One region of the Oerskovia gallyi genome, then DNA from elsewhere that is predicted to be linked to it. Evidence: riboswitches for the same ligand, from Rfam matches in the RefSeq annotation. Region 1 holds a riboswitch; the other holds the start of a gene.
The links. A riboswitch is a leader RNA that binds a small molecule or an ion and turns the genes downstream of it on or off. The one in region 1 is predicted to bind S-adenosylmethionine.
Positions count from the first base shown of each region.

Region 2: another riboswitch for S-adenosylmethionine. It lies ahead of H9640_RS06955 (hypothetical protein); the one in region 1 lies ahead of H9640_RS17055 (rhodanese-like domain-containing protein).

Region 1 covers NZ_JACSQE010000015.1:91,345-95,671, forward strand. Annotated here, with positions in the region: gene H9640_RS17045 (aminotransferase class V-fold PLP-dependent enzyme) at 1-427, opposite strand, end outside; SAM riboswitch class IV at 469-583, opposite strand; gene H9640_RS17050 (phosphotransferase enzyme family protein) at 664-1,506, opposite strand; SAM riboswitch class I at 1,580-1,672, shown strand; gene H9640_RS17055 (rhodanese-like domain-containing protein) at 1,679-2,143, shown strand; gene H9640_RS17060 (O-succinylhomoserine sulfhydrylase) at 2,164-3,423, shown strand; gene H9640_RS17065 (LLM class flavin-dependent oxidoreductase) at 3,538-4,327, shown strand, end outside.
Region 2 covers NZ_JACSQE010000004.1:265,713-270,039, forward strand. Annotated here, with positions in the region: gene H9640_RS06940 (aldo/keto reductase) at 1-115, opposite strand, end outside; gene H9640_RS06945 (polysaccharide deacetylase family protein) at 361-1,905, shown strand; gene H9640_RS06950 (cold-shock protein) at 2,088-2,291, shown strand; SAM riboswitch class IV at 2,421-2,532, shown strand; gene H9640_RS06955 (hypothetical protein) at 2,638-3,012, shown strand; gene H9640_RS06960 (hypothetical protein) at 3,145-3,897, shown strand; gene H9640_RS06965 (transglutaminase-like domain-containing protein) at 4,032-4,327, shown strand, end outside.

The DNA.
Region 1 (4,327 bases):
TGCGCTGCCAGGGCAGGAGGTTCGCGTGGTGCTCGACGTCGAGGACGAGCACCCGCCCCGGCGAGCCGTCGGCCTGGGCCGGGACGCAGCCCGCGAGGAGGTTGAGGGAGTCCGTGGTGTTGCGCGTGACGATCGTGACGTCGTCCTCGCGCGCCCCCACGAACGCGCCGATGGTCTGACGCGCAGCCTCGTAGAGGGCCGTCGACACCTGGGAGAGGTAGCCCGCGCCGCGGTGCACGCTCGCGTACAGCGGCAGGACCTCGGTGACCCGGTCGGCCACGACCTGGAGCGCCGGTGCCGAGGCCGCGACGTCGAGGTTCGCGTACGGGACGCTGCGCCCGTCGACGAGGGGGACCAGGGTGTCGCTGCCCACGACGGGCAGCACGGCACACGAGGTAGGGGCTTCGATGACTGCATGTGCGCTCATGGCACGTCCTCCGGTGGTCGTCGGAGTTCGCCGTGCCGGCCCCTCCGCGCTTGCCCCCCTCCTGATAGAGAGGGACCTGGTCGTCACCCGGGGCACCCCACCGCGGAGGAGGGTTGCCGGCCAGCAAACCGGGGTTTTGCGCTGGCACTCATGACCTGGTGTCCAGGATGGTCGAGGCGCGCGGAGCGTGTCAACCGGTGGGCACAGCGTCTCGGATGATGAGCAGAGGCAACCTGTCAGGTGGGCAGATCCGGCGAATCGGACGCCGTCGCGAGACTCTCGACCCGCTGCGCGTCGGAGCGGTACATGGCCGCGTGCTCCCGGAAGTCGTCGCGTCCGGTCGCGGCCGCACGCTCGTCCGTGAACGCCGCGAGCTCGTCGAGCCGCGCGACCACGACGGTCAGGACCTCCCGGCGCGAGTACGGCATCCCGTACGCGCGGACCAGGGCGTCGAGGCGCGCCAACGGGTCCAGCCGCCCGACGACGTCGCTCCCCTCCGACTCCCCCGCGTCCGCCACGAGGGGCGCGAGCCGGTAGCCGAGGTAGGCCAGGTCCCAGATCCGGGGGCCGGGGCTCGCGGTGTCGAAGTCGATGAGCCCGACCACGGCCCCGTCACGGAAGACCAGGTTGTACGGGGCGACGTCGTTGTGGCACACGACCTCGGCAGGCTCGTGCGGTGCGGTCTGCCAGGTGGGGGCCGCCGGCGGAGCGTCGGGGACAAGGGCGGCGGCGCCTGTGTCGAGGAACCCGACGCTCGCGTCGTGCACGCGCCGCAGCAGCGCGCCCGCGTCCCGGAGCACCGACTCGTCCCAGACCCACGGTGGCAGCGGGTAGTTCCCGACGTCACCGGGGAGGAACGACAGCACCTCGCGCCCCTGCTCGTCCGTCCCGAGCGGCTCGGGCACCTCGGCGACGCCCTGTGCGCGCAGGTGCCGCAGGAGCGCCTGGACCGTGGGCGTCCAGGGCCCTGCGGTGCGGCGGACGGTGTCGCCTCGCCGCACCACGGTCGTCGAGTTCCCACCGGCCAGGGGCTCCTCGGCCTGGTCGGGCGCGCGGTCGGGTTCGGGGAGGTGGCTCATGCGCAGAACCTAGCCCGACCACCCTGCGAGACACCTGTTCTTTTCCGTGGTCACGGTGGCGTACGATCCGACGCAACCATCCAGAGCGGCTGAGTGACTTGGCACGATGACGCCGCAGCAACCCCCCGGTGACGGGCGAGGGTGCTACCGCCACGACCGATGGAGGATCACCATGAGTGCCCCCGACCGCGCGACCGCTGCCCCGGTCCCCGACGCCCGTCCCGCCGACGGGTACGCCGGCGACATCACGCCCCAGCAGGCGTGGACCCTTCTCCAGAACGACCCGAGCGCCGTCCTCGTGGACGTCCGCACCGACGCCGAGTGGCGCTTCGTCGGGGTCCCCGACCTGTCCTCGACGGGCCGCGAGCCCGTCCTGACCCAGTGGGTCGACGTCGCGGGCCGCCCGAACCCGGCGTTCGTCGCGGAGCTCACCGCGGCCGGGCTGAGCCCTGAGCGTCCGGTCGTCTTCCTGTGCCGCTCGGGAGCCCGCTCGATCGGCGCGGCCAAGGCCGCGACCGCCGCGGGGCTGGGTCCCGCGTACAACGTCCTCGAGGGTTTCGAGGGAGCGCTCGACGGCGCCGGTCACCGTGGTTCCGACGGCTGGCGCGCCGCGGGCCTCCCCTGGACGCAGTCGTGAGCGCCGCGACCGGGGACGGCGTGCTCCGCATCCCCGCCGGCATCCCGGGCGGCTCGGGTCGTGGCCCCCTCCCCCGTTCGGTCCGTCCCGACACGCTCGCGGTGCGCGGCGGCCACGCCCGCACCAACTTCGAGGAGACGAGCGAGGCGCTCTTCCTCACGCAGGGCTACGTGTACGGGAGCGCCGCGGAGGCCGAGGCCGCGTTCACGGGCGAGGTCGACCGCTTCATCTACTCGCGCTACGGCAACCCGACGGTGCACACGTTCGAGGAGCGGCTGCGCCTCATCGAGGGCGCCGAGGCCTGCTACGCGACCGCGTCGGGCATGTCCGCGGTCTTCACCTCGCTCGCGGCGCTGGTCGGTGCCGGGTCGCGCATCGTCGCGGCCCGCGCGCTGTTCGGCTCGTCGCTCGTGATCTTCGACGAGATCTTCGCCAAGTGGGGCGTGCGCACCGACTACGTCGACGGTCACGTGCTCTCGCAGTGGGAGGAGGCGCTGTCGACCCCCGCGGACGTCGTCTTCTTCGAGACCCCGTCCAACCCCATGCAGGACGTGATCGACGTGCGCCGCGTGAGCGAGCTCGCGCACGCCGCGGGTGCCGTCGTCGTGCTCGACAACGTGTTCGCCACCCCCGTCCTGCAGAAGCCGCTCGAGCTCGGCGCCGACGTCGTCGTGTACTCGGCGACCAAGCACATCGACGGGCAGGGCCGCGTGCTGGGCGGCGCGATCCTGGGTTCCGAGGAGTACGTCAAGGGACCCGTCCAGACCTTCATCCGCAACACGGGCCCCTCTCTCAGCGCGTTCAACGCCTGGGTCCTGGTCAAGGGGCTCGAGACGCTGTCGGTGCGCGTCAAGGCGCAGAACGCCTCGGCCCTCCAGGTCGCGACCGCGCTGGAGGAGCTGCCCGGCGTCACGGCCGTGCGCTACCCGTTCCTCGCCTCGCACCCGCAGGTCGAGCTCGCCAAGGCCCAGCAGAGCGGGGGCGGGACGGTCGTGACGTTCAACCTCGACGTGCCGGGCGCCGACGACCCGGGCACCGACCCCGAGCTCCTCAAGAAGCGCACGTTCCAGTTCCTCGACGCGCTGCGGGTCGTGGACATCTCCAACAACCTGGGTGACGCCAAGTCGCTCATCACGCACCCCGCGACCACGACGCACCGCAAGCTGGGGCCGGACGGGCGTGCCGCCGTCGGGATCGCGGAGACGACCGTGCGCCTGTCGATCGGCCTCGAGGACCCGCTCGACCTGATCGAGGACGTCGAGCAGGCGCTGCGCCGCTGACCGTCCGGCCGGGTGCGGAGTACGTGTCGTGAAACCTGCCCGACGACGACACGTACTCCGCACCCAGCGGCCGCGCAGGAATACCCCGGCCGTATCCCGGGGTTGCACCAGGCGATGACTACCTCGCCGCGCCTCTCCGTCCTCGACCTCGTCCCCGTCCGCTCGGGACAGTCCTCCGCCCAGGCCATCGCCGCCTCCCTGGACCTCGTGCGCCTCGCCGACCGCCTCGGCTTCACGCGCTACTGGTTCGCCGAGCACCACAACATGCCCGCGGTCGCCGCGTCCGCACCGCCCGTCATGATCTCGGCGGCCGCCGCGGTGACCGAGCGGATCCGCGTCGGGTCGGGCGGCGTCATGCTCCCCAACCACGCGCCGCTCGTCGTCGCGGAGCAGTTCGCGGTCCTGGAGGCCATGGCCCCGGGGCGCGTCGACCTGGGCATCGGGCGCGCGCCCGGCAGCGACCCGGTCGTCACCGCCCTGCTGCGCAGCAGCGGCCCGACGTCCGACGTCGACCGCTTCCCCCAGCACGTCCAGGACATCCGCTCGCTCATGAGTGCCGAGGGCGCCTCGGTCCGCCTCACGACCGGTCAGGTCTACGACGTCCACGCGACTCCGGCCGCCGAGTCGGTGCCGACCGTGTGGTTGCTCGGGTCGAGCGACTACTCCGCGCGCCTGGCCGCCGAGCTCGGCCTGCCGTACGTGTTCGCCAACCACTTCTCGGGCGCCGGCATCGACGAGATCCTCGCCCTCTACCGCGACGGCTACCGCCCGTCGGCCGAGCACCCCGCGCCGGAGACGTTCCTGACGGTCAACGTGTCGGTCGCCCCGACGCTCGACGAGGCACGCGCCCGCGCGCTGCCGCAGGCGCGCATGATGGCCCGCCTGCGCTCGGGGAAGCCGCTGG
Region 2 (4,327 bases), on a different contig from region 1:
GCTCGACGTTCTTCTGCGTCGCGTCGTCGGGCACCTTGAAGACGCCGAGCCCGACCTGCGGGACGGCGACACCGTTGTTGAGGACGACGTCGGGGACCTGCGTGGGGGAGACCATCACCCCTTTCTACCCCGACGCCCGTGGCCCGCACCACCCGTCCCGGCGGCGGCGGACGGGTCGCGAGTGCGTCGCGGCCGGGGCGCAGGCGGACCGCAGGCGGAGAGCCGGCAGGTGACCGGTCGGTGAAGGCCGTGGAGCCGTTGCGAGGACCGTGCGAGAGGGTGTCGCAGACGACTGTGGCGCTGCTCTCATCGGCCGTGCCGGTCGCGACGCGCACCCTGCGCGGGTGGCACGGTGGACTGATGTCCCAGTCCCTGCCTCCGTCCCGCGGCCAGACGCCGGGCGGCTCCGCTCCCGCGCGCCCGCGGAACCGAGCCCTCTGGGTCCTCGCCGTGCTCGTACCACTCCTGGTCGTCGCCGCGGGCGTCACGTTCTACCTGACGCGTGCCGCGGCCGACCCCTCCGGAGAGGCGTCTCCCACGGGTACCCCGTCGCCCACGGCCCCTCCGGCCCCCGCCGAACGGGTCGACCCGCCGCCGGTCCTGGACCCGGCGTCGGTCGAGAACCTCGAGATCCACCAGGAGTCGACCGCGAGCACGGGCGACGCCCGCTCGATCTCGACGGTCTCCGTCCCGGGCGAGCGCTCCCTCTCGCACGCCTTCGGCACGTTCGTCGACGAGACCGAGAAGGCGTACGACGCCGCGGTCGACCCGGCCGGGGTGGGCAACGAGCTCAACGTCGGATGGGACCTGGTGCTCGCGCAGGGAGACGTGCTGGGCGTGCGTGCCACGACGTACTCCTTCACGGGCGGGGCGAACGGCACGACCGGCGCCCAGACGTTCTACACCGACCTCCCGCGCGCGACCACGACGTGGTCCTCGGACCTCTTCACGGCCGACGGCCGCAAGCAGGCCGCGCAGTGGGTCGACGCGGCGCTCGACCAGGCCGGGCTCGGGTTCGAGGAGCCGGTGCCCGCGTCGGAGGACACCTTCCGGGACGTTCGCCTGGGGCCCGACGGCGCCGCGACCCTGGTCTTCTCCCCCGGCCTGGTCTCTGCCCGCTCGGACGGAGAGCTGGCCGTGCGCATCGAGCCCGACGCGACGCGGACGGTCCTGTCCGCGGTCGGGAAGCAGCTCGCGGACACCGCGTCGAGCGGCACCCCGTTCATGGGGATCACGCCGCCGCCCGTCGAGCCCCCCGTGACGACCCCGCCCGTGCCGCCCGCGTCCCCGGGAGCCCCGGACTGCTCGGTGCTCAGGTGCGTGGCCCTGACGTTCGACGACGGACCCGGCAAGCACACGTCGCGCCTGCTCGACACCCTCGCCGAGAAGCAGGCCAAGGCGACGTTCTTCCTCGTCGGCCGGTCCGTCACGTCGCACCCCGACCTGGTCCGCCGCGAGGTCGCCGAAGGGCACGCCATCGGGAACCACACCTGGTCCCACCCGGACCTGTCCAAGCTCGGCACGGACCAGATCACGGACGAGCTGACGTCGACGGCGGACGCGGTCGAGGCCGCGTCAGGCGTCCGACCGACCCTCGTGCGCCCTCCGTACGGCGCGACGAGCGACACTGTGACGAGCGTCCTCTCCCAGCGGAACGAGCCGGCGATCCTGTGGGACGTCGACACCGAGGACTGGAAGAACAAGGACGCGGCCATGACGACCGAACGGGCGCTCGCAGGCGTCCGACCTGGGGCGATCCTCCTGATGCACGACATCCACGCCTCGACCGTCGACGCCGTCCCGGGCATCGTGGACGGTCTGCGGGCTGCCGGCTACACGCTCGTGACGGTGCCCGATTTGCTCGACCCTGACCTGGTTGGCGGACAGGCGTACTTCAATCGTTAGCATCAGGGCTAGCACAGTCGGAGTAACCCCTGTACCGTAGCCGGTGAGATTGCAGTGCCTCGCTTGTCCTTGCGCAACGGCCCCATGCCACCGCGAACCTTGTTACCCAAGAGTTGACGACGAACACCGTGATGTTCGGCTCCAGATCATGGAGCTGTTTGAAACTCTAGAAGGAGATCCCCATGGCATTGGGAACCGTGAAGTGGTTCAACGGCGAAAAGGGCTACGGCTTCATCGCACCTGAGGACGGCAGCGCCGACGTGTTCGCGCACTACTCCGCCATCCAGACGCAGGGCTTCCGCTCGCTCGAGGAGAACCAGCGCGTCGAGTTCGACGTGACGCAGGGCCCCAAGGGCCCGCAGGCGGAGAACATCCGCCCGCTCTGATCTCACTCGCCTCCGGGCGTAGCTGATCATTGAACGAGTGCCCCCGACCGTCTCGGTCGGGGGCACTCGTGCGTCCAGGACCAGGTGCTCCCTGTGCTCGGTCGGTGACGCCGTGGTAGAACTGAGAACGGTCCAGAGGACCAGCGAACCGCCCTCCGGCGTGCTGGTCCGGCAACCGCGCGACGCGCACGGTGCTCCCGGAGGAAGACCCGCCCCCACGACCGTGGGGGAAGAGCGAGGCCCGACGTCGTAGGGCGCCTCCTCGTGCCCCTCACCCGGGGAGCCTCCCGGGTGGGCGTGCGCACGCGGGTGAGCCCCGTCGTCGGGCACGGAGAGAAGGAGCACCATGGCCGAGCGCGTCATGGAACGCCGGGCGACGGTCGTCGCCTGTCCCCCGCCCACCGTGTGCGACCGGTTCGACACGGGGCACCTGCTGCACCCCGTCCACGAGCGCATGCTCCGCAACCGGCCCTGGGGGTGGCGCGAGGGCGTCGTGCTCGCGGTGCGGACGACCAGCGGCGGCACCGAGGTCGTCGTCGAGTACGCGACGGGCGAGGGAGCGTGCCGGGTGTGGCACCACACGAGCCTCGCCCTCGACCCCGGGGTCACCGTGCGGGTGCACGAGCAGTACCACGCGCTCGAGCTCGCGGGACGGGCGCTCAACGTCCGGCTGGTCGGCGGGGTGGGTCCGGCGCCGGAGCCGCCCCACGCTCGCCGCTGAGTGCGTGATCCGGCTGCGACTCGCCGGGCGTCTCGCAGCCGGACCATGCACTCGACGGAACGGGCGGGCCGGGCGCCGCGTTGAACCGGTGAGGGCACCCGCCCTCGACGGTTCGACCAGAAGGACACGCTCATGGGATTCCTCGACCGCCTCCTCGGCCGCACCCCGCAGGACGACAGGCTTCACGGTTCGGCAGACCGTCCCGGTGCGCCCGCCTACGGCACTGCGCCCCCGGCCCCGACCGGCCCCGCGCGCAGCGAGGACGACGTCGCGATCGACCGCTACCGCTACCTGCTGCGCACGGCTCCCCCGGAGGCCGTCGAGCAGGCGCACGCCGAGGCGTTCGAGCGGCTGACGCCCGAGCAGCGTCGACGCGTGCTGACCGAGCTGGGTGAGAACGTGCCGCCCGCCGAGCGCGCTACCTCCGACGACCCGCAGTCGCTCGCCCGCATGGCGACCCGCGCCGAGATGCGCAACCCCGGCACGCTCGAACGGTCGTTCGGCGGCAGGCAGGGCGGGCCGGGCGGGCCGGGCGGGCCGGGCGGGCCGGGCGGGCCGGGCGGGCCGGGCATGGGCTCGATGATCGGCTCGAGCATGCTCGGCACCATCGCGGGCGTCGTGATCGGCTCCGCGGTCGCCAACATGATGTTCGGCCCGATGTTCGGCGACCCCACGGCCGACTTCGCGGGCGACGGCGGCACCTCGGGCGCAGGCGACCCGGGCGCGACCGAGGGCGACCCCGGAGCCGGCGACACGGGCGGCGACGACGCGGGCGGCGGCGACGCGGGCGGCGGCGACTTCACCGAGGCCGGAGGCGGGGGCTTCGGCGACTTCGGCGGTGGGGACTTCGGCGGTGGGGACTTCGGCGGGTTCGGAGACTTCTGAGGACCTCGTCCGCCCGGCCCTCGCTCGGACGGAGCCGACGGTCCGCCGGGCCGAGGCATTGCCCTGGCGCGCGACGCGGTCGACACTGGTGCCCGGCATCACGCCGCTCGTGACCCGCGACCTCGGAGGATCCGATGAACGACCCGTCCAGCCGCCTCGAGCCGGTCGGCACGACCGCCGTCCATCCCGCGGTCGCCCGCTGGGTGGCCCACTCGCCGTACTCCTCGCCCGGGGAGCACGCCCAGCTCCTGCGGGGCGTACCCACCGACCCGGACGCGCTGGGGCAGGTGGCACGCAACGTGATCGCGCACTATCGCGCCGAGGCCGAGTTCATGCCGGCCGAGCGTGCCACGGACGTCGACAGCCGGTGGCTCGCGACGATCCTCGACCTCGACCACTCCCGGCACGGGACCGCGCTCACCGAGCCTCG